DNA from 4 places in the Kitasatospora sp. NPDC036993 genome. Region 4 is predicted to be linked to each of the others. Evidence: riboswitches for the same ligand, from Rfam matches in the RefSeq annotation. Region 4 holds a riboswitch; each other region holds the start of a gene.

The links. Region 4 has a riboswitch for cyclic di-AMP ahead of ACZ7C5_RS24680 (C40 family peptidase). Riboswitches for the same ligand answer to the same signal wherever they lie in the genome.
Region 1: another riboswitch for cyclic di-AMP. It lies ahead of ACZ7C5_RS34090 (M23 family metallopeptidase); the one in region 4 lies ahead of ACZ7C5_RS24680 (C40 family peptidase).
Region 2: another riboswitch for cyclic di-AMP. It lies ahead of ACZ7C5_RS03525 (transglycosylase family protein); the one in region 4 lies ahead of ACZ7C5_RS24680 (C40 family peptidase).
Region 3: another riboswitch for cyclic di-AMP. It lies ahead of ACZ7C5_RS03340 (M23 family metallopeptidase); the one in region 4 lies ahead of ACZ7C5_RS24680 (C40 family peptidase).

The regions. Positions count from the first base shown of each region.
Region 1 is NZ_JBVJRP010000023.1:34,157-41,702, forward strand. Features, by position in the region: gene ACZ7C5_RS34075 (HelD family protein) at 1-875, opposite strand, end outside; gene purB (adenylosuccinate lyase) at 994-2,424, shown strand; gene ACZ7C5_RS34085 (MFS transporter) at 2,432-3,973, opposite strand; cyclic di-AMP (ydaO/yuaA leader) riboswitch at 4,328-4,465, shown strand; gene ACZ7C5_RS34090 (M23 family metallopeptidase) at 4,469-5,524, shown strand; gene ACZ7C5_RS34095 (APC family permease) at 6,001-6,657, shown strand; gene ACZ7C5_RS34100 (DUF2470 domain-containing protein) at 6,676-7,395, opposite strand.
Region 2 is NZ_JBVJRP010000002.1:10,964-18,509, reverse strand. Features, by position in the region: gene ACZ7C5_RS03525 (transglycosylase family protein) at 271-1,641, opposite strand; cyclic di-AMP (ydaO/yuaA leader) riboswitch at 1,628-1,798, opposite strand; gene ACZ7C5_RS03520 (sirohydrochlorin chelatase family protein) at 2,263-3,228, opposite strand; gene ACZ7C5_RS03515 (DUF397 domain-containing protein) at 3,794-4,057, shown strand; gene ACZ7C5_RS03510 (ATP-binding protein) at 4,482-5,057, opposite strand; gene ACZ7C5_RS03505 (helix-turn-helix domain-containing protein) at 5,476-6,342, shown strand; gene ACZ7C5_RS03500 (TetR/AcrR family transcriptional regulator) at 6,422-7,027, opposite strand; gene ACZ7C5_RS03495 (MFS transporter) at 7,257-7,546, opposite strand, start outside.
Region 3 is NZ_JBVJRP010000001.1:676,312-683,857, forward strand. Features, by position in the region: gene ACZ7C5_RS03315 (ATP-binding protein) at 1-1,098, opposite strand, end outside; gene ACZ7C5_RS03320 (SpoIIE family protein phosphatase) at 1,330-3,549, opposite strand; gene ACZ7C5_RS03325 (TetR/AcrR family transcriptional regulator) at 3,614-4,180, opposite strand; gene ACZ7C5_RS03330 (alpha/beta fold hydrolase) at 4,252-5,079, opposite strand; gene ACZ7C5_RS03335 (YiaA/YiaB family inner membrane protein) at 5,200-5,490, opposite strand; cyclic di-AMP (ydaO/yuaA leader) riboswitch at 5,685-5,843, shown strand; gene ACZ7C5_RS03340 (M23 family metallopeptidase) at 5,856-6,689, shown strand; gene ACZ7C5_RS03345 (hypothetical protein) at 6,829-7,546, opposite strand, start outside.
Region 4 is NZ_JBVJRP010000011.1:245,739-253,284, reverse strand. Features, by position in the region: gene ACZ7C5_RS24710 (aminotransferase class V-fold PLP-dependent enzyme) at 1-920, shown strand, start outside; gene ACZ7C5_RS24705 (Lrp/AsnC family transcriptional regulator) at 948-1,229, opposite strand; gene ACZ7C5_RS24700 (rhomboid family intramembrane serine protease) at 1,271-2,053, opposite strand; gene ACZ7C5_RS24695 (hypothetical protein) at 2,255-2,518, shown strand; gene ACZ7C5_RS24690 (NYN domain-containing protein) at 2,733-4,082, shown strand; gene ACZ7C5_RS24685 (C40 family peptidase) at 4,283-5,320, shown strand; cyclic di-AMP (ydaO/yuaA leader) riboswitch at 5,659-5,812, shown strand; gene ACZ7C5_RS24680 (C40 family peptidase) at 5,823-6,956, shown strand; gene ACZ7C5_RS24675 (C40 family peptidase) at 7,184-7,546, shown strand, end outside.

The sequences.
Region 1 (7,546 bases), on a different contig from region 4:
CCGCCCTTGGCCACGGCGGTGGCGGGGGCGTCGGTGCCGGTGGCGTCGATGCCGGGGAAGAGCTCGCCGACGGTGCGCAGGACCACCTCGGTTTCGCCGAGGGCGGGCAGCACCTCGTGGATGTACCGCAGGAAGCCGGCGTTGGGGCCGATCAGCAGCACGCCCCGGCGCTCCAGGGCGGCGCGGTGGGTGAACAGCAGGTAGGCGGCGCGGTGCAGGGCGGCCAGCGTCTTGCCGGTGCCTGGACCGCCCTGGACCACCAGGGCGCCGGACAGCGGGGAGCGGATCACCCGGTCCTGCTCGGTCTGGATGGTGGCGACGGCGGAGCCCATGCGGCCGGTGCGGTCGCGGGCGAGCGCGGCGAGCAGCGCGGCCTCGCCGACCAGGCCGCGCCGGCCGGAGTCGCTCAGCCCGGCGAGGTCGAGCGCCTCGTCGTCCAGGCCGGTGAGGGTGCGGCCCCTGGTGTGCAGGTGGCGGCGGCGCACCACGGGGCCGGGCCGGGCGGGCGTCGCGGTGTAGAAGGGGCGGGCGGCCGGGGTGCGCCAGTCGAGCAGCAGCGGTTCGTGGGCCTCGTCGGTCAGGCCGGCTCGACCGATGTAGTGGACGGTGCCGTCGCGAGCGTCGAGCCGGCCGAAGCAGAGGCCGTGCTCGACCGCGTCCAGCCGGGCGGCGTGGCGGGCGGCCTCGCGGGCGCGCACCTCGCGTTCCAGCCTGGACTGGTGGGTGCCGCCGGCCGCGGCTCCGTCGTGGGCGGCGTCGGCGGTGCGCCGGGCCCGCTCGCGTACGGTGTCCAGCCGGGCGTAGAGGCCGGAGAGGTGGGCCTGTTCGCTGCGCAGGGCCTCGGCGAGGACGGGTTCCGCTGGAACTTCACTCATCGATGTGGTATCCTTGCGGTGAGAAGATTTCGGTGCGTCACATGAAGGGCGCTCAATCGACCCAGCCTACCCCATCCGCCGACGCCTGGCGTGACCTCGGCTGTTACTCTTGCGAAGCGTGAGCGCGAAGCCCCAGATCCCCAATGTCCTGGCCTCCCGGTACGCCTCGGCGACCCTGGCCCAGCTGTGGTCCCCTGAGCACAAGGTGGTCCTCGAGCGCCACCTGTGGCTCGCCGTCCTGAAGGCCCAGCAGGACCTCGGCGTCGAGGTGCCGGCGGGCGCCGTCGCCGACTACGAGCGGGTGATCGACCAGGTCGACCTCGGTTCGATCGCCGCCCGTGAGCGGGTCACCCGCCACGACGTGAAGGCCCGGATCGAGGAGTTCAGCGAACTCGCCGGCCACGAGCAGATCCACAAGGGCATGACCTCCCGGGATCTGACCGAGAACGTCGAGCAGCTCCAGATCCGCCAGTCCCTGGAGCACGTGCGGGACCGCACGGTGGCCGTGCTGGTGCGCCTGGGCAAGCTGTCCGCCCAGCACGCCGAGCTGGTCATGGCCGGCCGCTCGCACAACGTGGCCGCGCAGGCCACCACCCTGGGCAAGCGCTTCGCCTCGATCACCGACGAGCTGCTGGTCGCCTTCCGCCGTCTGGAGGAGCTGATCGCCCGCTACCCGCTGCGCGGGATCAAGGGCCCGGTCGGCACCGCCCAGGACATGCTGGACCTGATGGGCGGGGACACCGAGAAGCTGGCCGAGCTGGAGCGCCGGGTCGCCGGGCACCTCGGCTTCGACCACGTGCTGACCAGCGTCGGCCAGGTCTACCCGCGCTCGCTGGACTTCGAGGTGCTCACCGCCCTCGTCCAGCTGGCCGCCGCGCCGTCCAGCCTGGCCAAGACCATCCGCCTGATGGCCGGCCACGAGCTGGTCACGGAGGGCTTCAAGGAGGGCCAGGTCGGCTCCTCCGCGATGCCGCACAAGATGAACACCCGCTCCTGCGAGCGCGTCAACGGCCTGGCCGTCATCCTGCGCGGCTACGCCTCGATGGCCGGCGAGCTGGCCGGCGACCAGTGGAACGAGGGGGACGTCTCCTGCTCGGTGGTGCGCCGGGTCGCGCTGCCGGACGCGTTCTTCGCCTTCGACGGTCTGCTGGAGACCTTCCTGACCGTCCTCGACGAGTTCGGCGCCTTCCCGGCCGTGATCGAGACCGAGCTGGACCGCTACCTGCCGTTCCTCGCCACCACCAAGGTGCTGATGGGCGCGGTGCGCGCGGGCGTGGGCCGGGAGACCGGCCACGAGGTCATCAAGGAGCACGCCGTGGCCTCCGCGCTGGCGATGCGCGCGGGTGCCCGGGAGAACGAGCTGCTGGACCGTCTGGCCGCCGACGAGCGGATTCCGCTGGACCGGGCCGCGCTGGACGCGCTGCTGGCCGACAAGCTTTCCTTCACCGGCGCGGCCGGTGCCCAGGTCGCCGAGGTGGTCCGCCAGGTGGAGGCCGTCGCGGCCGCCTACCCGGAGGCCGCCAAGTACGTTCCGGGCGACATTCTCTGACGATTCGTCAGGCCTTGCGTGAGGGCCCTGCCGCCGGACCGCCGGTGGCAGGGCCCTCACGCGTCGCGGTGACGTGGCCGGGGTCGAGCGGCGGGGTGGTGCCGCAGCTCCACTCGGTGTCGGGCTCGGCCACCGGGTGGTCCGCGGGGGCCAGCACGTTGCCCCGTACGGTCGCGAGGGCGGTCAGCCCGCCGGCGGTGAGCAGGCCCGCGCAGATCAGCATCGCGGTGTGGAACGCGGAGTCGACCGAGGCGGGCACCCGGTAGGCGTCGCCGCTCAGCCCGGCCAGCGCCGGCAGGGCGGCCACCGCGAGCAGGCCGGCCGCCCGGGCGGCGGCGTTGTTGACCCCGCTGGCGATGCCCGCGTGCCGGACCTCGACGGCGGCCAGCACCGTCGCCGTCAGCGGCGCGACCAGCAGCGTCATCCCGCAGCCCATCACCGTGACGGCGGGCAGCACGTCCACCCAGTACGAGGAGTCGGCGCCGATGCGCAGCATCAGCAGCACTCCGGCGGCGCACAGCAGCGGACCGACGGTCAGCGGGATGCGCGGACCGATCAGCTTGCCGAGGCGCCCGGCGCGCGCCGACAGCACCAGCATCAGCACGGTGATCGGCACCAGCGCGAAGCCCGAGACCAGCGGGGAGAACCCGGACACGATCTGGAGCTGCACCACCAGCAGGAAGAAGACCCCGCTGAACGCCGCGTACACGCACAGGGTGACCAGGTTCACCGCGGTGAACAGCCGGGAGGAGAACAGTCCGAGCGGCAGCATCGGCTCGGGCGCGCGGCGCTCGACGGCGACGAAGGCGACGCCGAGCACCAGGCCGGCCACGCCGCTGACCCAGACGGCGGGGGACAGGCCCTCGCCGGCGGCGGTCAGCGCGTAGGTGACCGCGCCGAGGGCGAGGGCGGCGAGCACGGCGCCGAGCACGTCGAACCGGCCGGAGGCGCTCTCGTCCCGGCTCTCCGGTACCGACCGGGTGGTGACCACGATCACGGCGGCGGCGAGCGGCAGGTTCAGCAGGAAGATCCAGCGCCAGCCGGGGCCGTCCACCAGCCAGCCGCCGAGGAAGGGGCCGACCGCGGCCGAGACCCCGCCGAGGCCGGACCAGAGGCCGACCGCCGCCGAGCGGTCGTCGGGGTGGAAGACGGCCTGGAGCATGGCGAGCGAGCCGGGGGTGAGCAGCGCCCCGCCGATGCCCTGGACGGCGCGGGCGGCGATCAGCACGTGGATGTTCGGCGCGGCGGCGCAGGCCGCGGAGGCGACGGCGAACCAGACCACGCCGATCAGGAAGACCTTGCGCCGCCCGTAGCGGTCGCCGAGCGCGCCGCCGAGCAGGATCAGGCCCGCCAGGGTGAGCAGATAGGCGTTCAGCGTCCATTGCAGGGACGCCAGGGAGGCGCCGAGGTCGGCGCCGATCCGGGGCAGGGCGACGTTCACCACGGTGCCGTCGAGCATCGCCATGCTGGAGCCGAGCACCGTCGCCAGTAGTACCAGGCGGCCCTGCGCGGTGCCCAGGCGCAGGGTCCCTGCCTCTGAGGTGGTCACGGGCGAATCCTGCGCTGCCGGGACGCACGTGACAAGGCTCACCGGGTGGTGTGTTGGCCGCGAGCTGTCCGTGAGCGGCCGGCCGCGCAGCGTCGCGGATCTCGGCGCAGGGTCGTGGATCAGTGGCTGGGGGTGAATGGATTGTGTACGTATCGTGTGGTCGTCCCTGCGGAGGGTCACTGGGCTCCGGAGGGTTGTTGCTGTTTCAAGAGATCGACATTGCTTCACCCGAACGGATGGGTTTTAGTTCAGCGACCGCCCGGCCAGTCCGGACGGATCCGCCGGGTGGAACGCCGAATCCTGCCGCTGCCCGGTGGTTCGAAACGAACTCTGTACGGCAGGAGCGGGGGACCCACAGGTAAGTCGCCGGACCGGAGTTCGCGCCTCAGGGCGTGGACGACCAGGACCGGCTAGGGGTGAAGCCGCGCATGCGGCCGGGCAACTCCAGCCCGAACCCGACAGCTCACCTCGCAGGCGTCGGAGAGGAAAAATTCCATGCCTGCTCAGGCTCGTCGTATCGCCCTGCCCCGCGCCGTCCGTATCGGCATCGCCACGGCCGTCACCGGTGTCTCCTTCGCCGTGCCGCTCGTGACCGCGGTGACCGCCCAGGCGCACACCGCCCCGGCCCCGCAGGCCGCCGTCGCCACCACCGACGCCCCGCCGGCCGCCGCTGCGGCCACCGGGTCGGCCGCTCCGGCCGCGCCGGAGAGCTACCGCGTCGTCAGTGGCGACACCCTGTCCAGGATCGCCGACGCCAGGAGCGTCGACGGTGGCTGGCAGGCGCTGTACGAGCAGAACCGCTCGGTCGTCGGCGCCAACCCGAACCTGATCTTCCCGGGTCAGCAGCTCGCGCTGCCTGGCCACGCCACCGCGCCGTCCGCTGACGCCGCTCCGGCCAAGCCCGCCGCTCCGGCCAAGCCCGCCGCTCCGGCCAAGCCCGCCGCTCCGGCGAAGCCCGCCAAGCCGGCCGCTCCGGCGACCCAGGCCGCCAAGCCGGCCGCTCCGGCGACCCAGGCCGCCAAGCCGCAGGCACAGGTCCAGGTGAAGACCGAGGCCGCCAAGCCGTCCGCCCAGCTCCAGACCCAGGTGCAGGTCGCCGCTCCGGCCGCGGCCGTGACCGCCACTCCGGTCGCCGCCGCCACCTCCGGCTACGTCGCCCCGCTGGCCGGCCCGAAGCTGGGCACCGCCTACGGCGTGGCCGGCTCGATGTGGGCCTCCGGCCACCACACCGGCCAGGACTTCGTCGCCTCCACCGGCACCCCGCTGCGCGCCGTCGCCAACGGTGTCGTGGTCAAGGCCGGCAACGGCGGCGCCTACGGCAACGAGGTCGAGATCAGGCTCGCCGACGGCCACTACGCCGAGTACGCGCACCTCTCCTCGATCGGTGTGAAGATCGGTCAGACCGTCACCGCCGGCCAGCAGATCGGCCTCTCCGGTGCCACCGGCAACGTGACCGGCCCGCACCTGCACTTCGAGATCCGCAACGGCTCTGAGTACGGCTCGGACATCAACCCGGTCGCCTTCCTCCGGGCGCACGGCGTCGCGCTCTGAGCCTGACGGGCTCCGAGGGTTTCAGGAACCGCCACTGTCGCGGGGTGAACCGATCCTCCGGGATGGTCATGTCGGGTGACCGCTCGACCGGGTGATCGCCGCACGGTGGACATGGGCGAGGGACACGCCCAGGCCGGCCCGGCTGCACGAGGACTTCCTCGGGCAGCCGGGCCGGCCGCTTTCGTTCCCTGGTCTTCCCTGGGCCTTTCCGGGGTGTTCGGTCCAGGTCGAACGCGGCGTCAACTCCGCTGCCCAGATGGGCGGTCGACGCGTCTCCGGTTGCCCGCGGCGCGCCATGCTGGCGGTCGGTCAGTGCCCGGCCGGTCCGGCGGACGGGCGGGTCCTGGAGGCGAGGAGGCCGGATGGCGGTCCGCGGCGGGGAGACGGCGGGGTAGACGGCGGAGCGGGCCCGGCCGGGCGCGGGCGGGGTCGACCGGCTGAAGGCGGACTCGGTCTGCCTGGTCGGCGTGGTGTTCATGGCGCTCGCCACCGCCGCCCCGATCACCGCGATGACCGGCAACCTGCCGATCGTCGTCGGGCAGGGCAACGGAGTCGGCGCACCCGCCGCGTACATCGTGGCGACCGTGGTGCTGACGGTGTTCTCGGTCGGGTACGTGGCGATGGCCCGGCACGTCACCGCGGCCGGCGCGTTCTACGGCTACGTCTCGCACGGGCTGGGCCGGGTCGCCGGACTGGCCTCGGGGCTGCTCGCGGTGCTCGCGTACGTCGTCACCGAGGCCGCGGTCCTCGGCTTCTTCGCGTTCTCGCTGCGCGGGCTGGCCCGTTCACAGCTGGGGGTGGAGCTGGGCTGGGGCTGGTACGCGCTGTCCGGGGCGGTGGTGATCGGAGTGGCGGGCTGGTTCGACCTCCAGCTGACGGCCAGGGTGCTCGGGGCCGCGCTGGTGCTGGAGACCGGGGTGCTGGGCGCGGTCTCGCTGGCGGTGCTGTTCTCCGGCGGCGGTCCGGACGGGATCGTGGCCGAGGCCGTGAATCCGCTGAACGCGCTGAAGGGGGTGGGGAGTTCGGGCATCTCGGCGGCCGGGCTCGGACTGGCGCTCGCGGTGCGCCGGTGGCGGCCCGGGCTGTACGCGCGGATGGGGCGGATCGTGCTGGAGGACACGGTCGAGCGGTGACGGCCGGTCGGCCGGCGCTCAGCCGCGGCGGACCGGCAGGCCGTGCTGGGCGGCGGCCAGCAGCTCGTGCATCCGGTGGCCGAAGTCCTCGGTGTCCCTGGCCGGTTCGGGGAAGACCAGGCGGACGTCGCGGTGGCCGTACGGGTGGTCCAGGCGCAGCACCAGGCCGTAGCGGTCCAGGGCGAGCGGGCGGACGTCCGGGGCGTGGGTGAGGACGGCCGGGTCGAGCAGCCGGGTGAGGACGTCGAGCGCGTCGGCGTGGTCGTCGGCGAGGTGGGTGAGCATCATGGCCTCGTACCTGGCCAGCGGGTCGGGGGCGGCCAGCGCGAGGTCGGCGGAGGTGACCGCGGCGGTGCCGTACGGGGTGGCGAGGACGGCGTGGGCGACGTCCACTCCCAGGTGGACGCCGAGGCCGTCGTCGGTCAGGTGGGCCAGGTGCAGCCGGCCGGCCAGGGTGAGGCGGGCGCGGACGCGGGCGCGGACGGCGACAGGGGCGACGTCGGTGACGTCGAGGACGACGGCGAGGCCCTCGGTGGCTCCGGCGGCGGCCGAGGTGAGCGGGTCGTCGAGGGCGGTGCGCAGCCGCAGCCGGGAGCCGTGCAGGGAGAGCGGGGTGTCCAGGTGGTGGTGCTCGCCCAGGGCGCGGACGGTGAGCGAGGAGGCCGTGCCGAGCAGGCTGTGGATCCGTTCGGCGGTGGTGGGCTCGGGGACCTCGGTGTCGCCGGTGGGCAGGCTCATGGACGGACCTCCAGTGAAGTTAGGTGAGCCTAACCTAATATTCGTCCGAGGGTGTGGCAAGCGGGCGTTCGGCAATCGGCCGACGGGCGTCCGCGCATGCCGAGGGCCCGGACGCGCGGAGGCGTCCGGGCCCTTCGCCGGGCGGGGCCCG
Region 2 (7,546 bases), on a different contig from region 4:
CGGGTGCAGAGCAGCAGCATGCCCGTTGGGGCGGCGATCCACCACGGGAATCGGCGGAACCGGGGGAGGGGACGCCGGAGCCCCCGGGGAGGAGCGACCAGACTCTCCCCGGGGGCGGCGGGTGGTCAGCGTTCGGACGACGGCTGACGGCCGACGGAGGACAGATGACAGATGTTGAAATCTGTCATCTGACATCTGTTACCTGTTATCTGTCATCCGTCAGAGGTTCCCTGCCGGCTGTCACCGTCGTCCGTCGGCCGTGTGCCGTCCTCAGACCCGGCCGGCGAAGTCCGGGGCCCAGTTGGCGATGTTCTGCTCGCGGACGCCCGAGCTCGGGTTGGCGGCCTCGACGTACTTGCCGTTGCCGACGTAGATCGCGACGTGGTAGACGCCGGAGTCCTTGCCGTTGTTGGACCAGAACAGCAGGTCGCCCGGCTGGAGGCTGTCCAGCGAGACGTGGGTGCTGGCGGCGGCCTGGTCGGCGGCGACGCGCGGGACGGAGACGCCCGCGGCCCGCAGCGCGGCCTGGGTCAGGCCGGAGCAGTCCCAGCCGCCGTTGCCGGTGCCGCCGTAGACGTACGCCTGACCGACCTTCGACTCGGCGAAGGAGACCGCGGCGGCCATGCTGCCGGTGGCGGCCGGAGCCTGGGTCTGGGGCTGGGTCTGCGGGGCGGGCTTGGCGGCCGGCTTGGCGGCCGGGGCCTGGGGCTGCGCGGTCGGCTGGGCGTTCACGGCACCGCCGTTCGCGGACTGGCCGGACTTCTGCGAGCGGTCGAACCAGGTGGAGTCCGAGCCGGACTTGGTGGCGGAGGACTGGCCGGCCTGGGCCCGCCCGTTGCCGCCGAAGGACAGCTGCTGGCCCGGGTAGATGGCGTCCGGACCCTCGGTCAGGGTGCCGCGGTTGAGCTCGTACAGCCGCTGCCAGCCGCCCTGCACGCTGTGCTCGTCGGCGATCGAGGACAGCCAGTCGCCCTCGACCACGGTGTAGTCGCCGCTCTGGGCCTGCTGCTGGCGCTTCTGGGCCCACGCGCTCCGGTTGCCGGAGTCGGCGGAGCCGGTGGCGGCCTGCGCGCCGTCCTGGGCGGGTGCGGCGGGCTTCGCGGCGGGGGCCTGGGGCTGCACGGGCTTGGCGGCCGGCTTCGCGGCCGGGGCGGCGGGCTTCGGGGTCTGCGCGGGCTTGGCGGCGGTCGAACCGGTGCCGGCACCGGTGGTGGAGCCCGCCGAGGTGTCGACGGCGGCCGGGGTGCCGCCCTTGGTCAGGCCGGCCTTGACGGAGCAGACGGGCCAGGCGCCCGGGCCCTGCGAGGCGAGGACCTTCTCGGCGACGGCGATCTGCTGCGCCTTGGTGGCCTGGTTGGCCTGCTGGGCGTAGGCGGTGCCACCGAAGGCGGCCCAGGTGCTGGAGGTGAACTGGAGACCGCCGTAGAAACCGTTGCCGGTGTTGATGGCCCAGTTGCCGCCGCTCTCGCACTGGGCGACGGCGTCCCAGGTGGAGACGGACGCGGCGGAGGCGGTGCCGGTGGTGAGGCAGGGAACGGTGAGGCCGACACCCGCGACGCCGAGGGCGGCGATCACGCGACGGGTGCGGCTGGACAGACGGTTGCCGTTGGTGGGCAGCATGAAGACGCGTTCCTCTCCCACGCCTGCGAGGTGAGCTGTCGGATTCGGGCTGGAGTTGCCCGGCCGCGCCATGGGCGCGGCTTCACCCCTAGCCCTGGACCGTTCCTGGGATCGGTCCGGGGCGACTTACCTGTGGGTCCCCCGCTCCTGCCGTGGTGCGTTTTCGCGCTGCCAGGACATCCGACGGCAGGACTCGGCGTCGCGGATGAACCGGGTTCGTGTGGTCACGAACGGGAGCACGTTAATCAGACTGAAGTTCAAACCGCAAACTCCTGTGACGCGCATCACGGTTTAGTGGAAATCGCCAAAATTGCCGTCCGTCATGATCGTAAATGATCGTTTTCGGGCAATGCTGTTGCTGAAGGCGACAACTGGCTCCGCTTCAGAAGGGGTGTGACGGGGCGTCGAGGCGAGGAATCACGCCCCCTGGGAAGCGGCGGAGCGGCCGCGATTCGAGCGCCCCCGCGCGCGCTGCCTATTTCCTTTCAAATGGCGCCAGATCGGACATTCCACTTCATTGACACCCCGTTGCCGACTTCCTCCCGACTGCCTCCCGGACAGGATGGGGAAACAGCACGAGGGGCCCGGAACGCACGAGCGTTCTGGGCCCCTCGGTGCGCGCGGAGCGGCGCGCGGCGTCGACTACCGTCCGGCGCGTCCCTCGACGGCCGCGTGGGCGCCACGAGCGCCCTCCACGACCCCCTCGGCCTCGGCGGCGGCCGCCGCCTCCGCCTCGGCCCGCGCCAGGTCCTCCGGGGACGGCGTGGGCAGCGCGGCCAGGTAGGTGGAGGCGATCAGCTGGCCCACCGACGGGTACGCGCCCAGCGGCGCGGCCGACGGGCAGCCGGACTCCTCGGCGGCCGTGGCGAGCAGCTCGGAGTCCGCCTCGGGGCCGATCACCAGCGGGGCCAGCGCGGGGCGCTGTGAGCCGGTGTCACGGAGGTGGTTGACGGCCGCGGCCACCGAACCGGGAACGTCGAGCGCGGCGGCGACGACCGGAACGGCCAGTCGGGCGGCCAGCAGCACACCGGTGATGCCGGCCGCGGCGGCCGCGTCCTCGCCGCCGACGGTGGTCAGGACCACGCCGTCCGCGGCGGTCGCGATGGCGAACAGCCGGGCGCGGTCGGCCCGGGCCAGTCCGGCCTCGGACAGCCGGACGTGCACACCCTCGGCCAGCAGCGGGTGCGGGCCCAGCGGGTCGGTGACGGGTGCGCCGTACTCGGCGGCGAGCGCGTGAAGCCCGGTCAGGAAGGTGTGCGGGCCGGGTACCAGCGGCACCAGGACGGGCATCGGCTGTCCGGCCTCGGCGGCCAGGCTCAGCAGCTCCGCCACGGTGCGGTCCTCGCCGCCCACGCCCTCGGTGCCATTGCCGTTGCCGGGCAGGTAGCCGACCGCGGTCCGGACGCCGTTCTGCTCGGTGCGGACGATCGAGAGGAGCTCCTCGACGACCGAGCGGGACTCGGGCCCGGCGGTCGCGGGTACGGCGAGCACCAGGGCCGGGGCGCCGGCCGGAATCTCGGGGCGCTCAGGACGACGATGGCGCCCCCGCGCACGGGAGCCTGGAGTACGGACGGGCAGTGGCGCGCCCGGGATGGCTGCGGTGCTCATGCCGGAGATCGTAGGACATCGGCCCGTCCGGCTTGCAGTCGGCTGCCGTACGGGTTTCGCGCGGCCGCGGTGCGGAGCCGGTGAGTCTCCGGCGCCGGTCCTGACGCTTTGCCTACAATCCGGACATTCCTCGCCCGATCCCCGAGTGGGCGTCAGCATTGCTCGCCATTGCTCGACGCGATCCGAGGGGGCGGGCGTTGCGCCCGTGGCGCGTGAGATGTCTCACAGTGCGCGGGTGGCTTGACAGAGGGTCACGAAGATGCGACTCCCGGCATTCGAAGATCAACATTCAGCGGGGAGGTGCTCACGGCCGGTTATCGCGCGCCCGGTGATTCCATCGGCTATGTCCGTTTACGTACCGTCAGGAGAAAGGCCCGTGAAGAGTTCGGGGCCGCGGATGAAAGGCCTCGTGCACCTGCACCGTCCCGTGCTGATGCACGTGCACTGCGGCTATCATCGCGTCAAGTGAGGCGTTGTGCCGGACCGGTACGGGGCCGGTCCGTTCGTTCGGCGGTGCCGGGGCGCCGCGCTGGACGACAACTCCGGAGCTCTTCGGGAGACTTCTATGCACGACTCGCAGGACACGCACGGCTCGTACGACACCTACAACGGGATGGCCGCCGCCGATCTCCGGGGGGTGGTCTGGCAGAAGAGCCTGCACAGCAATTCCCAGGGCAACTGCGTCGAGTTCGCGGCCCTGCCGGGCGGCGATGTGGCGATGCGCAACTCGCGGTTCCCGGACGGTCCGGCGCTCATCTACACCCGGGCCGAGATCGCCGCCCTGCTGCTGGGGGCGAAGGACGGGGAGTTCGACCACCTGGCGGTCTGACCGACCGTCGTGCTCCGTCATCGGAGGGCCGTCGTGGGTGCCGACACCACGACGGCCTTTGTCTTTTCCGGCACCCTTCCTGGCGTCCTTCCCGGATTCGTCCGGCGGGCGTGACCGCTCGCGGACCGGGGGAGCCGGAACGCCTCGGCGGGACCTGGGGAAAGGGGCCGGAGTGTGGTCCTCCCGGGGCTTCCCCCGGCCGGCCACGCGCAGGTCCGGCGCGAGTCCGTGCCTGGGCGCAGGGCCCGCTTCGGGCGTGGCACCCGTCCCGGGTGCGGGGCCCGCTCGGGGCGCGGTGCCGGCCCCGGTCGCGATCCCCGGTTCCAGCCGCAGCTCCGGTTCCAGCCGCAGTGCCCGTCCCGGGTGCAGTACCGGTCGCACTGCCGGTCCCAGTCGCGGTGCCGGTTCGGGCGCGACACCCGGGCTAGGCCGAGCGCCGATGCCGGCCGCCGACCTCGACGGGACCGTCGAGCGGTGAGCGGCCGCCGAGTTCCGGATGTCCGTCCAGCGGGGAACCGCCGGTCGCCTCCGCCTCGAACAGCGCCCAGACCACCTTGCCGCTGCCCAGCGGGTGCCAGCCCCACGAGCGGCTGAACGACTCCACCAGGTGAAGCCCGCGGCCCGATTCGGCGACGAAGTCCGCCTCCCGGGCGACCGGGCCGATGCTGCTCGGATCGCTCACCGCGCAGACCACCTGGGGTGCGCGGTGCACCAGGCTTATTCGGATCGGCAGCCGGCCGTCCGCGGTCGGCTGTACGGGAAAGTCGTACTCGCCCTGGACGCCGCCCGCATGGTCGGGCCGTGCGCCGACCGCGTGCCGGAGCGCGTTGGTCACGAGTTCCGAGGCCACCAGCGCGACATCGTCGAACAGTTCCGTCAGGCCCCAGCGCTTGAGCGTGATCCGGGCGAAGTCGCGCGCGGTTCTGACGGCTTCAAAGCGAGGAGCGAGCGTACAGGTGACCACATGGGGGTCAACCGCCAAAGCCGTACCGGTGCTCATGAAGAGCTCCTCCCATAAGGGGGCGGACACGGCTGGACCCGCCGGGGTCATGCCGGTCACCTCCGACTCGCTCGGCCGCTCGGCCGCCCCTTCGACCAGGCGCGCGCGCACTCGAACGCCCGATGGCGCGGGGGACGCCGTCGGGTCGGTGCGCGGAGTCGCGCGTGGGGTCGACGCGGAGCCCGCGGGATTGCCAGGGATGTGCAGGTGCACGTGCACCATGGTGGTGTGCGCTCACTGCAGATGCAAGAGTCGATTCACGTGCAGTCGCACTATTGGCATATGCAAGCGCCGAATGCACGTGCATCCTGGTGCGTGGAGTGTGGAACTGATAGGAACATCCGTCAGTATCGGCACCGTGAGCGCTCAACTGATGGCAGACTGTGCGCTGTTTGCCCTAGGTGGAGGTTTCGACCGCATGACCACAGTTCAGCCGGGCGGCGGCTCGATGGTCCGCCGGATCCTCCTCGGTTCGCAGCTGCGCCGCCTCCGTGAGGCGCGCGGCATCACCCGAGAGGACGCGGGCTACGCGATCCGGGCCTCCGAGTCCAAGATCAGCCGGATGGAACTCGGCCGCGTCAGCTTCAAGGAACGCGACGTCGCCGACCTGCTCAGCCTGTACGGCGTCGACGACGGCATCGAGCGGGAAGCCCTGCTCGGCCTGGTGCGCGAGGCCAACAAGTCCGGCTGGTGGCACAGCTTCAACGACGTGCTGCCGGGCTGGTTCCAGACCTACGTCGGGCTGGAGGAGGCGGCCCAGCTGATCCGCACCTACGAGGTGCAGTTCATCCCCGGGCTGCTCCAGTCCGAGGAGTACGCACGGGCGGTCTTCGGCCAGAGTCGGCCGGTCATCAGCGAGGAGGAGGTGGAGCGACGGGTCAGCCTCCGTCTGCGTCGGCAGAAGCTGCTGGCCGAGGGCGCGAGTCCGCGCCTGTGGGCGGTCATCGACGAGGCCGCGCTGCGCCGGCCGGTCGGCGGGCCCAAGGTGATGCGCGGTCAGGTGCAGTACCTGATCGACGTCGCCGAGCAGGCCAACGTGGTGATCCAGGTGATGCCGTTCCGGTTCGGAGCTCACGCGGGCGAGTCCGGGGCGTTCACGATCCTCCGGTTCCCCGAGCAGGACCTCGCCGACGTGGTCTACCTGGAGCAGCTCACCAGCGCGCTCTACCTGGACAAGCGGGACGACGTCGACGCCTACATCCAGGTCATGGAGCGGCTCTGCGTGGACAGTCTCACGCCGGAGCGCACCATCGACCTGCTCGCCTCGATCCTGAAGGAACGCTGAGCCGCTGCCGCCCGGGGCCTGTGAGCTCCCTCGCTCGCGAGGCCCCCCGGCAGCCGGTCACCAGGCCGCCCACCCGCCGTCAGTCGCGGGCCGGCGGCCGTTCGCGTTCCGGCGGGGACGGCTGCGGCGGGCGGCCCAGTTCCCAGGCCAGGTCGTAGCGGCGGAAGAGGTCGGCCCGGATCGGCGCCAGCGAGATCTCGGCGCCCGGCAGCAGCACCCCGATGCAGCCGCCCATCAGCGCGCTGCGCAGCACCGCGTGCTCGGCGATCGGATCGGGTGCGCCCCAGTCGTGCAGGAGCCTCTGGAGGATGGCGCCGAGCTGCTGCTGCTCCGGGTCCTGGACGAAGGCGCCGGTGTCCGGGTCGAGGATCAGTGCCAGGTGCGAGCGCATCACCCGGGGGTGGTCCAGCGCCAGCCCGAGGACGGTGTCGATCGCCCGGGCCAGCCGGGTGTCGGGGGAGGAGCCGGAGGGCAGTCCCGCCAGCGCGTCGGCCAGGGACTGGTGCATCATCCGGTGGGTCGCGGACTGCATCAGCAGCCGTTTGCCGTCGAAGTAGTACGAGAGCAGTCCACGGGCGAGTCCGGCCCGTTCGGCGATGTCCGTCAGCGTGGTGCCCGCGTAACCGCGCTGGTCAACCAGCTCGACGGTGGCCCGCATGATGCGTCGGCGGGAGCGTTGCCGCATCTCCTCATTGACCGAATCCCCGCGAGGTGCCATCGTGTCTGCTCCGAACGTTCGTTGGCTTCGAGCCAATATACTTGCGGAGCCGACAGCCGCACCGTGGAACCGCGCCCCCGGAGGGCGCTGCCCGGGCGGCGGCCACGAAGACGGCCGGCTCCACCAACACGGGGGTTTGGTGGAGCCGGCGCCATTGCCCGACGGTCCGGAGGCCGGCCGTGGGCCGGCCCGCGGGTCAGCGCTGGGCCAGGACTTCGGTCCGGGCCGTAGGCGATCCGGCCGGCGGGGCGTCATGATCCGGTACCGGTAGGGGAGTTGAGTTCCCGCGCCGGTCCACCAGGGCGCCCGCCGCGGCGACCGCCAGGCCGACCAGCGCGATCGCCGTGACGAACATCAGGGCCGGCCGGTAGCCGTCCAGCTGGGCCTGCGGGCTGTCGCCGCCCGCGCTGCCGGCCGTGATCATCGCGGTCGACCCGGCCAGCACCACCGCGGTGCCGACCTGGATCGCGGTGTTCACCAGGCCCG
Region 3 (7,546 bases), on a different contig from region 4:
GGGCGGCGCGGGCGGCGGTGGGGGAGCGGCGTGCTGGGCGGGGCGGCCCGTGCGGGCGCGCCGGTGGCTCCGGCGGGGCAGCGGCGGGGGAGTGTCGGCGGCGGGCCGTCCCGGCGGCGGGGTCTCCACCATGGGGTGACCGGCGGGGGAGACCGGCCGGGGCCCGGGGTTGAACGCCCGGTCGTCCGGCCCGAGGCCGGGGACGGTGGGCGGCAGCGGCTCGGTGAGCAGCGCGTTCGGAAGCAGCAGGACCACCCGTACGCCGCCGTACGGGGAGGGCGCCGAGCTGAGCGTGACCCGGAAGCCGTACTGCTCGGCGAGCCGGCCGACGGCGGCCAGACCCAGCTGCGGCACCTCGCCCAGCCGGGAGACCTCCAGGGTGCTGCCGCCGGCCAGCGCGGCGGCGGCCTTGGCGACGGCCTGCTCCGGCATGCCCACGCCGCCGTCGTCGATCTCGACGACGGCGCCGTTGTGCACCGGCATCAGGGTGACGAACACCTGGGTGCTGGGCGGGGAGTAGCGGGTGGCGTTGTCCAGCAGTTCGGCGATCGCGTGGATCAGCGCCTCGGCGGCGGCGCCGACCACCGCGGTCTCGATCCGGCTGCGCACCACCACGCGCTGGAACGGCAGGATGCGCGACTGGGCGCCGCGGACGACGTCCTCCAGGGCGACCGGTTCCGGCCAGTGCCGGCCGGCCCTGGCGCCGCAGAGCACGGCCAGGGTCTGGGCCAGCCTGGCCTGTTGGGCGGCCGCGTGGTCGGCCTTGAGCAGGCCCTCCAGCAGCGCCGGGTCGTCGTGGGTGCGCTCCATCTCGTCGAGGAGCGCCTGCTGGTCGTGGGCCATCACCAGGATCCGGCGGGCGACGCTGAGGAAGGCCCGCTGGGTGGAGGCGGTGTGCTCCTGCTCCTGCTGGACGGCGGCGAGTTCGGCGCCGCGGCGGGAGAGCCCGGCGGCGAGCTGTTCCTGGACGGCGGCGAGTTCGCGGTGGAGCCGGTCGGCGCGGACGCGTTGGGTGACGGACACGGCGCGGTACCGCGCGGCGGTCACGAGGGCGAGGACGGCGAGCACGCCGGTTGCCGTTGCGCACCACTGAGTCATCGTCACGCGCGAATTCTAGGGTGATGATCCTACGAAGGTGTGAACGGATCTCGCCAAGTGACCGGATCTCGTCAATATCGAGTCAATTCGGCGTCAATCGGCAGTCGTTCGACCCCGACCCCACGGCCTGACGAGGCCTCGCGACGCTCCGGCCGGTCCCGCGGGAGGCGGCGGATTCAAGCCGGTCGGCCGGATCGCGTCCGGCGATGTGTGGGACCTGTGTGCACGATGTCACGGAAGAGGCGCCGTCCGGTGCAGGAGCAGCAGCGCCACGTCGTCCGGCCTGGACCGCCGCTCGGTCACGTTCAGGGTGAGCAGGTCGGCCAGCCGCTCCAGCGCCGACGCCGGGCCGACCCGTCCCGGACCGGCCCGCCGGGCCCACAGTTCGAGCCCGCCGAGCATCCGCTGCACCGACTCGTCGTAGTCCTCCTCGCGGTCCTCGACCAGCCCGTCGGTGTACGCCAGCAGCGTCTCGCCGACCGCCAGCCGCCCCACCGCCAGCGGGTACGGCCGCTCCGGGGCCACGCCCAGCGGCGGCCCGCCCTCCAGCTCCAGCTCGACGGCGGCGGCGTCGGCGGTGATCCGCACCGGCGCCGGGTGGCCGGCCCTGGCCGCGGTCAGCACGCCGTCCGCCGGGTCCAGGGTCAGGTAGAGGCAGGTGGCGAACAGCTCGGTGTCCAGTTCGGCCAGCAGCCGGCTGGTCCGGGTCAGGGTGGCAGCCGGGTCGTGCCCGTCCGTCGCGTACGCCCGCAGGCCGCTGCGCAGCTGGCCCATCACCGCGGTGGCCTCGGCGTTGTGCCCCTGGACGTCGCCGATCACCAGCCCGATCCGGCCGTCCGGGAGCCGCAGCAGGTCGTACCAGTCGCCGCCGATCTGCATGCCCTCGGTGCTCGGCAGGTAGCGGGCGGCGCTGGTGATCCCGGGCAGCCGGGGCAGGGTGCGCGGGAGCATCGCGCGCTGCAGCTCGGTGGCCCGGTGGTGGTGGGTGTCGTACAGCCGGGCCCGCTCCAGGGACTGCGCGAGGATGCCGGCGAACGCCGAGTACAGGGTGCGGTCCTCGCGGCCGAACGCGCGCTCGGCGGCGAAGGTGATCAGGCAGGAGCCGACCTGCTGCCCGGAGGCGACCAGCGGCAGCACCGCCCAGGCGGCCGGGGAGAGCGGGTCGCGCCGGGTGCGGGCCGCCGCGGGGTCGCTGAACAGCGGGGCGGAGCGGGTCAGCGACCGCTGCATCACGTCCTCGGACAGGTCCGCCAGGCGGGTGAGCTCGGTGCGCCGCGGGCCCCCGTACACGGTGTGCGAGACGGGCAGCAGCCGGCCCTCGTCCACCAGGTCCAGGACGATGCCGGAGGCGCCGAGCGCGGGGCGGGCGACGTCGGTGACCGCGGTGGTGACGTCCCGGACGGTCACCGCCCTGGACAGCGCCCGGGTGAGCGTCAGCAGCAGCGCCGTCCTGGCGGCGGCGGGGGAGTTCCGCTCCTCGGCCGGCGGCTGCCCCCGGTGCCCGGCGTCGGCGAGCAGCCCGGCGATCCGCACCGGCCGCCCGTGCACGTCCAGCATCACCTCGCCGGACTCCTCGACCCGGGCCACCTTGCCGCCGGGCCGGACCACCCGGTAGCCGATCCGGTAGCGGCCGCCGGTGGCCAGCGCCTCGGCCAGCGCGGCCTGCACGTCCGGCAGGTCCTCGGGGTGGACCAGCCGGTCCAGCTCGGGAGCGGTGCCGTCCGGGGCGGCCGGGCGGCCCGCCAGCCGGAACGCCTCGGCGTCCCAGTAGCTCTCCCCGGTGACCAGGTCGCGCTCGAAGGCGCCGTGCCCGGCGGCCCGCACGGCCAGCGACAGCAGCGGGTGGGCCGGCCCGGCGGGGCGGCCGTCGGCCGCCCGCGGGTCCTCGGGCGCCCGGACGCCGTACGGGGCCCGGGTGCCGTGCGGGAGGTGGGCGTCGGCGTGGTCCAGCAGGTGGGAGAGCCGGTGGGCGCAGGCCTCGGCGACCGTCTCCAGGACGTCCAGGTCGCGGCGCGGCACGGTGCCCCGGTGGGCCAGCGTGAGGGCGAGGACGCCGATCGGCCGCTCGTCCACGACCATCGGCAGGGTGATCACGGTGATCATCCCGGTGCCCATGCCGGCGTTCCCGTCCGGGTAGTCGACGCTGGTGTGCTCGGGGCCGAGCAGGTACGGGCGGCGCAGCCGCAGGGCCATCGCGGCGGGCAGCTCACCGGCGGGGTCGACCACGCCGTAGCGCTCGTGCGCCCAGTCCGGCAGCCCGTGCGAGGCGATCAGCCGGAGCATCCCGGCGGAGTCCAGCAGGTAGAGCACGGACCCCTCGCCGGTGATCCAGCCCGGGCCCTCGGCCAGGACGGTGCCGAGCAGTCCGGCGGCGCTGGTGCAGCCGAGCAGCAGGCGCACGCAGCGCATCGCGCTGCGCGTGGTCGGACTGCCGGCGGGCTCCAGGGGCACTGACCCTTGATACCCCATTTCCCCGGGGGGCGGATGGTGACCGAGCCGGGCCCGGGCGGCTGGGCTAAACAGGCCAGGCGCGGAGGCCGGTGGTGAGGGTGGTGATGAGGCGGTCGTGGGTGGTGGTGAGGTCCTCGGCGAGCCGGAAGGCGCCGGCGGCGCTGAGGGAGGCGAAGCCGTGGGCGAGCGAGCGGACGGTGCGGGCGGCGTGGATCGCCTCGGAGCCGTCGAGGCCGTACTCCCGCAGGACGGCGATGATCACGCCGACGAGCCGGGCGGCCGCGCGGGCCAGGTCGTCGTCGGGCTGCGGGGCCTGGGGGAGGGCGTTGTAGCGGTGCGGGTGCTCGGTGGCGTACGCGTGGTAGGCGCGCAGCACCGCGGCGACGGCGTCGTCCCCGCTGCGGCCGACCGCCGCCTCGGCCAGCCGGTCTGCCAGCTCCCCGGTGACCCGGACGGCGATCAGCCGCCGCAGTTCGGCGAGGCCGCCGCTGACGTGCTTGTACAGCGAGGGGGTGGCGACCCCGGCCCTGGCGGCGACGGAGGCCAGGGTGAGGGCCTCGGCGCCCTGCTCGTCGATGAGGGCGAGGGCGTGGTCGACGACCTGGTCGGGGGTCAGTCCTACGCGGGGCATGGGTTCGGGCTCTCCGTACGGAAGTCGGGCGGGTGCGGGCGACGGTCGGGCGGCCGGCGGGCGGCGGTCGGTCAGCCGAGTTCGGCGAGGAAGGGCAGCAGGGCGTCCGCGGTGGCCGCCGGGTTGTCGGCCATCGGGTAGTGCCCGGACCCCTCGATCATCGCCTTCCGCGCGCCGAGCGCCGCGGCCTGCCGGTCGGCGACGAGTTCCGGCTTCGGGAAGTCGGGGTCCTTGCTGCCCATGACCACCAGCGCGGGGCACCGCACCGCGGCCGTCCAGCCGACCGGCGCCGAGTCGCCGTCGACGTACCCGCGGGTGGCGGTCTTGCGTCCGGGGGTGCGCAGGTCGGAGACCAGCCCGTCCACGTACGCGTCGAAGTCGGCGGGCCTGGCGCCGGGGAAGGCCATCCGGCGCAGGTAGAAGCCCCAGGCGGCGGGCCAGTGGACGAGGGCCGCGCCCATCAGGCCCATGGCGGCGCGCATCAGGGCGCCCGGCGGCGGGGTCTCGACGAAGGCGTCGATCAGCACGATCCCGGCGACCCGCCCGGGCGCATCCCCGGCGGCCCTGACGACGGTCGCCCCGGTGTACGAGTTCCCGGCGAGGACGGCGCGCTCGATGCCGAGGTGGTCGAGCAGGGCGAGGACGTCGCCGGCGAGGGCGGCCGGGCCGTAGTCGTCCCAGGCGATCGAGGACTCGCCGAAGCCCCGCAGGTCCATGGTGACGACCCGGTGGCCGGCGGCGACCAGCAGCGGGCGCAGGTGCCGGTACGCGGCCCGGCTGTCGAGCATGCCCGGGAGCAGGACGACGGGGGCGCCGTCGCCCTGCCGGGTGTCGTCGAAGGCGATCCGGCCGCCGGGGACGGTCAGGTACTGGGTGCTCGGGGTGATGGTGCCGTTCATGGGGGTCCTCCTCGGGCCGCCGGGGCGGGGCATCGGCGTTGCTGCCGATAGCCATAAAGCTAAGGCTAATAGCCTTAGCCGTCAAGCGGCCGGCGGGCGGCGATCCGGGAAGGGGGCGGGTCAGGCGCCCTCGACCCTGAACGGGTCGTGCTCGCTGAGCAGCTTCTCCAGCCGGGCCTGGTCGACCCGGGTCACCATCTCGTTGGTCTCCTGCTTGTCCCGGATCACCTTCGCCAGCGTGAACGCGGAGGTGACGGTGTAGAGGAGGCCGATTCCGAGGAACGCCCGGGTCCACCCGCCGACCGGCAGATAGGCGATCCCGACGGCGAGGGTGGTGCCGGACAGGGCGAACGAGAGGACGGCCTGGATGTAGTAGGCGGCCGTCGTGCGGGTCTGCATCGGTGCGCTCATGGCGTCAGGATGCGGCCGCCCGGCCGGACCGCACATGAGTAGGAGTACTCAGATGGAGCCGTGCATGAGGGGTCGTTCGTTGACGTCCGATCATATGGTCGACAGTCGCTTCCACCGGATGGCTTGGAATCGGCGCCTCCTAGGATTAACGTTTGATAACGCAGCGCGGTCGTCAACGCCGTACCCAGACGGCACCGTGCGCGGTGCCTAATCCCACCGACCGGCCTCCGGGCAGGTCAGGGAGCCGGGGAACCACGTTCCCTGGGGTGAATCGGCGGGGCCCAGGCCCGGCCGTAGGAGACCTTCCTGCTCCGAACCCGTCAGCTAACCCGGTAGGCGCGAAGGAAGGAAAGGAGCGCGCCTCCGTGGCGTCGACGTACACCCCGGCACACCCGGCCGGCCCCGCAGCCGGTACCCAGCTCCTCGACCACCCCGGCTCGGAAGGCCCCGACGCCTTCGGCCCGGAGGCCGAGACCAACCGCCACCGGATGCCGCGTCAGACCCGCGGAACCTCCCCGCTGCTCGGCGTCACCGCCGTCGCCGCCACCCTGGGGGCCACCGGTTTCGCCTCGGCCACCCCGGCCGCCGCCCCCGCGGTCGAAGCCCCGGACGAGGCCCCGGTCGCCCTCTCCGCGGACCCCGGCCTCGCGCTCGCCGCCCGCATCCAGCACCAGGCCGACAGCCAGCGCACCGCCGCCGAGGAGACCGCCAGGGTCCAGGCCGCGCAGGAGGCCGAGGCCAAGGCCGCCGCCAAGGAGGCCGAGGCCAAGCGCGCCGCCGAGGAGGCCGAGCGGGCCAAGGCCGCCGCCCTCACCCTGCCGGTGGACGACTACCGGCTCTCCGCCCACTACGGCCAGAGCGCCCGCTACTGGGCCAACCTGCACACCGGCCTGGACTTCGCCGCCGACACCGGCACCCCGGTCCACGCGCTCGGCCAGGGCACCATCACCTCGGCCGGCTGGGCCGGTTCGTACGGCTACCGGATCGTCGAGACCCTGCCCGACGGCACCGAGATCTGGTACTGCCACCTCTCCTCGATCACCAAGGGCTCCGGCAAGGTCGTCGCCGGCCAGCAGATCGGCAAGGTCGGCGCGACCGGCAACGTCACCGGCCCGCACCTGCACATGGAGATCCGCCCCGGCGGCGGTGCCCCGGTCGACCCGGAGCCCTGGCTCCAGCAGCGCGGCCTCAACCCGTGACGCCCCGGGCCTGACGGCCCCCGGTCTCACGGCACCCGCCGGCTGAGGCACCCGCTCGCAGACGCCCCCGCTCGCAGACGCCCCCGCGAAGGCCCCCGGCCCGGAGCACGAGCTCCCGGCCGGGGGTCTTCGCGGTCTCTCACTCCTCGGCGGGCAGCTGCGCCAGGTACGCGTCGATCTCCTCCTGGCCCGGCTCCGGCGCCAGCTCGGGGAACTCCTCCACCAGCAGCCGCGGTAGCCCCGGCACCGTCCACTCGCCGAACAGGTCGAGCGCCGCCTCGACCGCCGCGTCCTCGAACTCGCCGAAGTCCCCGGCCAGTTCGTCCGGCATCGGCCGTCCCAGCGCGGTCAGCTCGGCCAGGTTGCGGTAGCTGCGCCGCATCAGGCCCTGCTCCAGCAGCCGCCGCGCGCCGTCGGTGGCCATGCCGACCGAGAGCACCCGGCTCCAGCCCCAGCCCTGCTCGTCCGGCTCGTCCAGCCAGCCGGCCGGCGCCAGGTCCTCGTACGCGGCCAGCCGCTCCTCCTCGGCGAGCCCGCCGAAACCGGCCAGCCAGTCCCGCACCGCCTCCCCGTCGGCGACGTCCACCCCGTGCGCGTGCAGCAGCAGCGCGTACAGCCGGGGCCAGGTCACCAGGTCGGCGCGGCGCAGCAGTCCGGCCGCGACCTCGCCCTGCCACTCGGCCTCCGCGTGCAGCCGCTCCTGGCGCTTGGCGTTGAGCCGCCGGGCCGCCCGCTGGTGGTCGGCCAGCATCCGGACGGCGTCGCCGTACGCGAGCGGGTCCTCCTCGGGCGCGGGTTGGACGTACAGGTGGAGGCGCTCGTACAGCAGGTGCTCCACCGCGTTCGAGGTCAGTTCC
Region 4 (7,546 bases):
ACGCCGCGCTCGCCGAGGCGCCCGAGGGCCCCAAGCTGCTCTGCGTCACCGGCGCCTCCAACGTGACCGGCGAGCTGTGGCCGGTCGCCGAGCTGACCGCGACCGCCCACCGGCACGGCGCCCGGGTGGTGCTGGACGCCGCCCAGCTGGCACCGCACCACCGGGTCTCGGTGCGCGAGCTGGACGTCGACTGGATCGCCTTCTCCGGCCACAAGATCTACGCGCCGTTCGGCGCCGGCGTGCTGGCCGGCCGGGCGGACTGGCTGGACGCGGCCGAGCCGTACCTGGCCGGCGGCGGGGCGACCAGGACGGTGGCCAGGGAGACCGACGGCTCGGTGGCCGTGCAGTGGCACACCGGTCCGGCCCGGCACGAGGCCGGCTCGCCGAACGTCATCGGCGCCTACGCGATCGCCTCGGCCTGCCGGGCGCTGACCGAGGCCGGCTTCGACGCGCTGGAGGCCCGCGAGGAGCGGCTGGTCGCCCGGCTCACGGCGGGGCTGGCGGAGATCCCGCAGGTCAAGGTGCTCAACCTGTTCGGCGAGGGCTCGGCCCGGGTGGGCGTGCTGTCCTTCGTCGTCCAGGGCTGGAACAGCTCGCACTTCTCGGCCGCGCTGTCCGCCGAGTACGGCATCGGGGTGCGCGACGGCCTGTTCTGCGCCCACCCGCTGGTGCGCACCCTGCTCGGGGACGAGGACGTGGCCCCGTCGGAGTGCGGTGCGCCGGAGCCCTCGCTGCCGGGCGAGCGCAGCCTGAACGCGATCCGGGTGAGCTTCGGCGCCGGGACGCCGGACGAGCACGTCGACCGCTTCCTGACGGCCGTCCGGGAGCTGGTCACGGACGGCGCGAGCTGGAACTACCGCAACGAGGGCGGGCGTTGCGTCGCGACCGTGCAGATCGACAGGGCGCGTCGGGAGGGCTGAGCCCCGAAGGAGAGACCCCGCGCCCCGCTACTCGTCCAGGCCGAGGGCGAAGGCGGCTTCCAGGTCGTGCTGGGAGTAGGTGCGGAAGGCGATCTGGGTCTCGGTGTCGGCCACGCCCGGGACCTTGTTCAGCCGGCCGGGGATGACCTCGGCCAGGTCGTCGTGGTGGCGGACCCGCACCATCGCCACCAGGTTGTAGCCACCGGTCACCGAGTAGACCTCGCTGACGCCCTCGATGGCGGCGATGGACTCGGCGATCTCCGGGATGCGGTCGACACTGGTCTTGATCAGGACGATGGCGGTGATCACGGTTCGGGCTCCTTTGTGAGGTGCCGCCAGCGTATCGGGCGTCAGCCGGGCCGTCGCGGGGGGTGGCGGACCGCGGTACAGGCGTAGAGGAACCCAGCCGAGAAGCCGATCACGTGCACCAGGTAGGCGACCCCGGGGCCGGCCGAGTGCACCGACCACCACTGCAGGGCGAACCAGAGGCCGAGCACCAGCCAGGCGGGGAAGCGCAGCGGCAGGAAGAACAGCAGCGGGACGAGGGTGGTGACCCGGGCCCGAGGGTGGAAGCGCAGATAGGCCCCGAGGACGGCGGAGATCGCCCCGGACGCCCCGATGAGCACCCGGGTGGAACCCGGCGAGTGCGCCTCGGCGAGCGCGAAGCCGTACGTGCTCACGCTTCCGGCGGCGAGGTAGAAGAGGGCGTACCTGACCCGGCCCAGCCGCCGTTCGACGGTGGGGCCGAAGACGTGGAGGAAGAGCAGGTTGCCCAGCAGGTGCAGCCAGCCCGCGTGGAGGAAGAGCCCGGTGAGGACGGACAGGGACGGGTGCTTGCCCGGGGTCGGGGCGGCCGGGCAGCCGGGGACCGGGTCGGGGGCCTCGGCCAGCTGCTCGGCGGTCAGCGGCCGTCCGGCCAGCAGCTCGGCGGGGACGGCGCCCCAGCGCTGCTCGTACCGCTGCTCCGCGCAGACCCTGGCCTGGCCGGTGCCGTACAGCGGGTTGAGGCCGGCCGCCGGGGCGAACAGGAAGACCAGGGTGTTGAGCGCGATCAGGGCGTAGCTGACCACGGGGACGGGCACCGCCGGGCGGTCGCCCCGGGCAGCGGTGTGGTCGGGGGCCGCGAGCGCCATGCGGCCAAGCATCCCTCCGGGCGCCGCAGGTGACACCGTGGTTTACGGCAGGTGGACTAGCCCGGGTGTTCAGGCAACCGGTGGTCGCGACGGCAGCCCCAGGCAATAGGCTTGGGGCGGGCATTCCCGCCTCCCGCCGCCGATGCCGGGGCTCCGGGGGGAGCGCCTGGCCCACGCAGGGATCACCCGAGAGGACCCCCGATGACCGTCCCCGCTCTGACCGCCGAGACGCGCTGGCGCTGCACCCTGTGCGGCAACCTCACCCGCTTCGACGTCACCCGCACCGCGCGGGTGACCGAGTTCCTGCACTTCGACCTGGCCGGCGGGTCCAAGGTCGAGGAGACCGAGGTACTGAGCGAGACCATCGAGTCGGTGCGCTGCCGCTGGTGCAACGCGGTCGACCAGGTCGAGCTGGTGGCCAGGCCTGGCGCCGAGAGCACGGAGGCCGCCGCCGAGCAGGGCTGACCCCGTCGGTGCGGCGGGCGGGTGCGCGGCATGCCCGTCCGCCGCACGGGACAATACAGAACAAGACGCACGGAGCGTGACGACAGGGGCGGCCGCGGCCGTACCCCGCTGGACCAGGATCGGAGCCGAGGACGTGGTGGACGCAGCGAAGGAGCCCGGCGAAGAGCGGGGGCTTCAGCCCGCTGCGGCCGAGGCCCCGGCCGAGCCGGCCCGGGTGGAGGACGGTTCCTCCGAGCCCGCGGTGGAGCGCGCGGCCGAGAAGCTCGACCGGCCGCTGCCGGAGGGCGTGCGCCGGCGCGTGGTCGGGCTGGCCTCGGACGCGCTCGGCGGGCTGCCGCCGGCCGAGCTGCCGCAGAGCCTGCGCCAGTACGTCAAGTTCACCCCGGCGCGGCGGGCCAAGTACGCGGCCACCGCGCTGGCGGCGGCGCTGGAGTCGGAGCCGGCCTTCCGGGTGCGGATAGCGGAGCGGCTGAGACTGGGGCAGCCGGACCTGGTGAAGGCGCTGGAGTCGGGCACCGTTCCGAGCGCCGCCGACCCGATGGACGTCGCGGCCGCCGCCTACCTGGTGCGGTCGGCCGGCTGGAGCCGGCTGGTGGCCGAGGCCGGCGAGGAGGTCGAGCGGGCCGGCGCCGAGGACGCGGCCGCGGAGGCGACCCGGCTGGTGGAGAAGCTACAGGCGGAGCTGGCCGAGGTGCGGGCCTCCGCACGGGCTGACCTGGACCGGCAGCGGACCGAGTCGGACGGCGTCCGCAAGGAGGCCGAGTCGCTGCGCAAGAAGGTGCGGTCGCTGGAGAGCGACACCCGCAGGGCGCAGGCCGAGACCCGCAGGCTGGCCGGCGAGCTGGAGGCCGCGAAGGCGCAGGCCGCGACCGAGCGCGGCGCGGTGGAGACCGAGGCGCGCCGGCTCAGGCACCGGGTCTCCGAGCTGGAGAACGCGGCCGAGCAGGGCCGCCGGTCGGCCCGTGAGGGGCGCAGCGTCGAGGACATGCGGCTGCGGCTGCTGCTGGACACCGTGCTGCAGTCGGCCCAGGGGCTCCAGCGGGAGCTGGCGCTGCCGGTCTCCCAGATCCGTCCGGCGGACCTGGTGGAGGCGGTGGTGCCGGGGGCGGCCTCGCCGCACGACGTGGCGCGGCGCGGCCTCGCCGAGGACGATCCGGCGCTGCTGGACCAGCTGCTGGCGATCCCCCAGGTGCACCTGCTGGTGGACGGCTACAACGTGACCAAGACCGGCTATCCGGCGCTGCCGCTGGAGCAGCAGCGGATCCGGCTGCTGGGCGGGCTGGCGATGCTGGCCCAGCGCACGCAGGCGGAGGTCACCTGTGTGTTCGACGGGCAGGACCTGGACGTCCCGGTGATCATGGCGCCACCGCGCGGGGTCCGGGTGCGGTTCAGCCGGACCGGGGAGACCGCGGACGAGCTGATCCGCCGTCTGGTGCGGGCCGAGCCGCAGGGCCGTCCGGTGGTGGTGGTCTCCACCGACCGGGAGGTCGCGGAGGGCGTGCGGAAGGCCGGCGCGCGCCCCGTGGCCTCGGTGTTGCTGCTGAACAGACTGGCCCGGCCCTGAGTCCGGACCGGATGGAATGATGCCTGGTCAGGGGTGGTTCCGAGCGGGTGTGCGGGTCTTGTGACGTCAGCATGGGAACCGGATTTCACGCCTACGGGGGAGTAGCAGAACGGGTAGATGTTCACTAGGGTCTGGCGTCAAACCTATTTTCCGGAATCTCATCCCATCAGGTGAGTCCGATGGAAGAAGGAGCCGGACCCTTGGCATCCCACCGCCGTCCCAAGCAGCCGAGCCGCGCACGGATCTCCGTGCTCACCGCCGCCGCTGCGACCGCGGTCGCCCTCTCCGCCCAGGTGGCCGCGCACGCCGCGCCGCAGCCGAACAAGTCGGACGTCAAGGCGCAGATCGACCAGCTCCAGGAGGAGCAGGAGCAGGCGGCGGAGAAGTACAACGGCGCCAAGGAGCGGGCCGACCAGCTGCGCAAGCAGTCCGGCCAGCTCCAGGACCAGGTGGCCCGCGGCCAGGAGCAGATGACGCAGCTGCAGGGCGGCCTCGCCGAGGTGGCGGGCGAGCAGTACCGCACCGGCGGCATCGACCCGTCCGTCCAGCTGATGCTCTCCTCCGACCCGTCCGGCTACCTGGACAAGGCCTCCACCATCCAGCAGGCCGGCACCAGCCAGGCCGAGGCGCTCAAGGGGCTGCTGGACCAGCAGCGCCGGCTGGACCAGCAGAAGACCGAGGCGGCCACCGTGCTCGCCTCGCTGGAGAGCACCACCAAGGACCTGAACCAGGCCAAGACGGACGTCAACACCAAGCTGAAGGCCGCCCAGGACCTGCTGAACTCGCTCAGCGCCGCCGACCGAGCCGCGCTGCGGGCCCAGCAGACGCAGGAGGACCGCGCCTCGCGCGGCAGCGACCGGGTCGACCTCGGCAGCCTGCCGCCGGCCGGCGGCCTCGCGGCGGTGGCGGTGTCCAAGGCGATGGGCAAGCAGGGCTCGCCGTACGTGTGGGGCGCCACCGGATCGACCACCTTCGACTGCTCGGGCCTGATGGTCTGGGCGTACGGCCAGGCCGGCGTCTCGCTGCCGCGCACCTCGCAGGAGCAGGGCCACTACGGGACCAAGGTGCCCTCGCTGGACCAGGCCCAGCCGGGCGACCTGGTGGTCTACGGCAACGACATGCACCACGTCGGGATGTACATCGGCAACGGCATGGTGGTCCACGCGCCGCACACCGGCGACGTGGTGAAGGTGATGAAGGCCGACGCGATGTCGATCAACACCATCCGCCGGGTCTGACGGCCCGACACGCCGGAGGGGCCCCTTCCCCGGACCTGTGATCAGCGCCACCCCCTTGTGGGGGTGGCGTTCGGGTTTTCGGCGTTTCGTGACCGCATGGTGAGAACTGATCAGCCTTACGTGTGGCAGTGGTCACCATCGGTCATTTTCACAAAAGAACTTTGGCAATCTTCTGTCTTTTTTCTGACAAGGATTTGAACCGATCACGGTTCAGTTACTAGGGTCGTGCCCTGAACCACCGCACTCTCGATCGCCCAGCCAGGGTGGCGGCGGTGGTTTCCGTCGAGTTCGCAAGGCAGCGGGGCAGGTCGAAGCGACTGCCCGACAGGGGAGCCCAGTTCGTGGGGGCGCTGCGGAGCGGAGCCGGGGAACCACGTTCCTCCGGGGTGAATCGGCGCCAGGTCGGCCGGTGGAACGGCCGTGAGGCGTCGTAGGGCATGCTTCCGGCCCGAACCCGTCAGCTCACCCGGTAGGCGGCCGTAGGAAGAAGGAGTCCGCCTTCGTGGCGTCCCATCGTCGTCCCAAGCCCGCCGGCCGCGCCCGCGTCTCGATCCTGACCGGAGTCGCCGCCGCAGCCGTCGCCCTCTCCGCGCAGTCCGGCGCCCACGCCGACCCGCAGCCGACCAAGGAACAGGTCAAGGAGCAGGTCGACCAGCTCAACGAGCAGGCCGAGGTCGCGACCGAGAACTACAACGCCGCCCAGGCCAAGCAGCAGGAGCTGGAGAAGCAGGTCTCCGGCCTCCAGGACCAGGTGGCCCGTCAGCAGTCCCAGGTGACCGAGCTCCAGGGCGGCCTGGCCGAGATCGCCGGCGAGCAGTACCGCAACGGCGGCATCTCGCCGACCGTCCAGCTGATGTTCTCCTCCAGTCCGGAGGGCTTCCTCACCCAGGCCGGTGCGCTGAACCAGGCCGGTGCGACCCAGAAGGGTCAGCTGAAGGAGCTCCAGGAGCAGCAGCGCAAGCTCGACCAGGACCGCAACGAGGCCCAGGGCAAGCTCGCCGAGCTGGAGTCCACCACCCAGCAGCTGAAGACCGCCAAGCAGGACGTCCAGGGCAAGCTGAAGGCCGCCCAGGACCTGCTGAACACCCTGACCGAGCAGGAGCGCCAGGCGCTGCGCCAGGCCGAGGAGAAGGCCGCGGCCGAGGCCAAGGTCAAGGCCGACGCCGCCAAGGCCGAAGCGGCCAAGGCGCAGCAGCAGGCCGACCGCGCCTCGCGCGACAACAGCCGCAGCGACATCTCGACCGGTTCGGCCGCCGCCGCGCCGGTGAAGGTCGCGGCCGGCAGCTCCCGCGGTGCCGCCGCCCTCTCGTACGCCGCCTCCAAGGTCGGCAGCCCGTACGTCTGGGGCGCCACCGGCCCGGGTTCCTTCGACTGCTCCGGTCTGATGGTCTGGGCGTACAACCAGGCCGGCGTGTCGCTGCCGCGCACCTCGCAGGCGCAGGCCTCGGCCGGCACCCGGATCGGCACGGACATCTCCCAGGCCCAGCCCGGCGACCTGCTGATCTTCTACACCGACGCCCACCACGTCGGCATCTACGCCGGCAACGGCCAGGTGCTGCACGCGCCCAGGACGGGCACGAACGTGCGCTACGAGGCGGTCACCAACATGCCGCTGACCGGCATCGTGCGGGTCTGATCCCCGCTCGGACGCTTCCGGGCCCGGCCTTCCTCGGGGAAGGCCGGGCCTGCGGCTTTTCCGGAAGGTCGAGCTGATGTCCGATTAGTGGGCGAATATTCGGGTTGGGAGGGGTTTGGACTCGGTTGCCCGGACTCGCTAACGTCTGCCACCGGACTCCCGCTCGACGGCCGCCCACCATGGCGCGGCGGCGGGGACCGCGCCGCAGGATTGGAGCCGCTGCCGCCATGCCCGTGCACCGTCGTTCCCAACTGCTCGCCCGGGCGCTGGTGCTGACCGCGGCCGCCGCCACCGCGCTGGGCGTGGCCACCGGAGGCAGCGCCCAGGCCGCCCCCGGCAGCCCGGACCCGGCCGACCGACAGGACGTCAAGGCGCAGGTGGAGCAGCTGTACGACGAGGCCGAGCAGGCGTCCGAGAAGTTCAACGCGGCGCAGGAGGCCCAGCGGCGCCTCCAGGGCGAGACCACCATCCTCCAGGGCGAGATCGCCGGCGCCCAGGACCAGCTCAACCAGCTGCGCGGCGACCTGGCGACGGTGGCCGGGGCGGAGTACCGCGGCGGCGGCATGACCCAGACGGCCCAGCTGATCCTC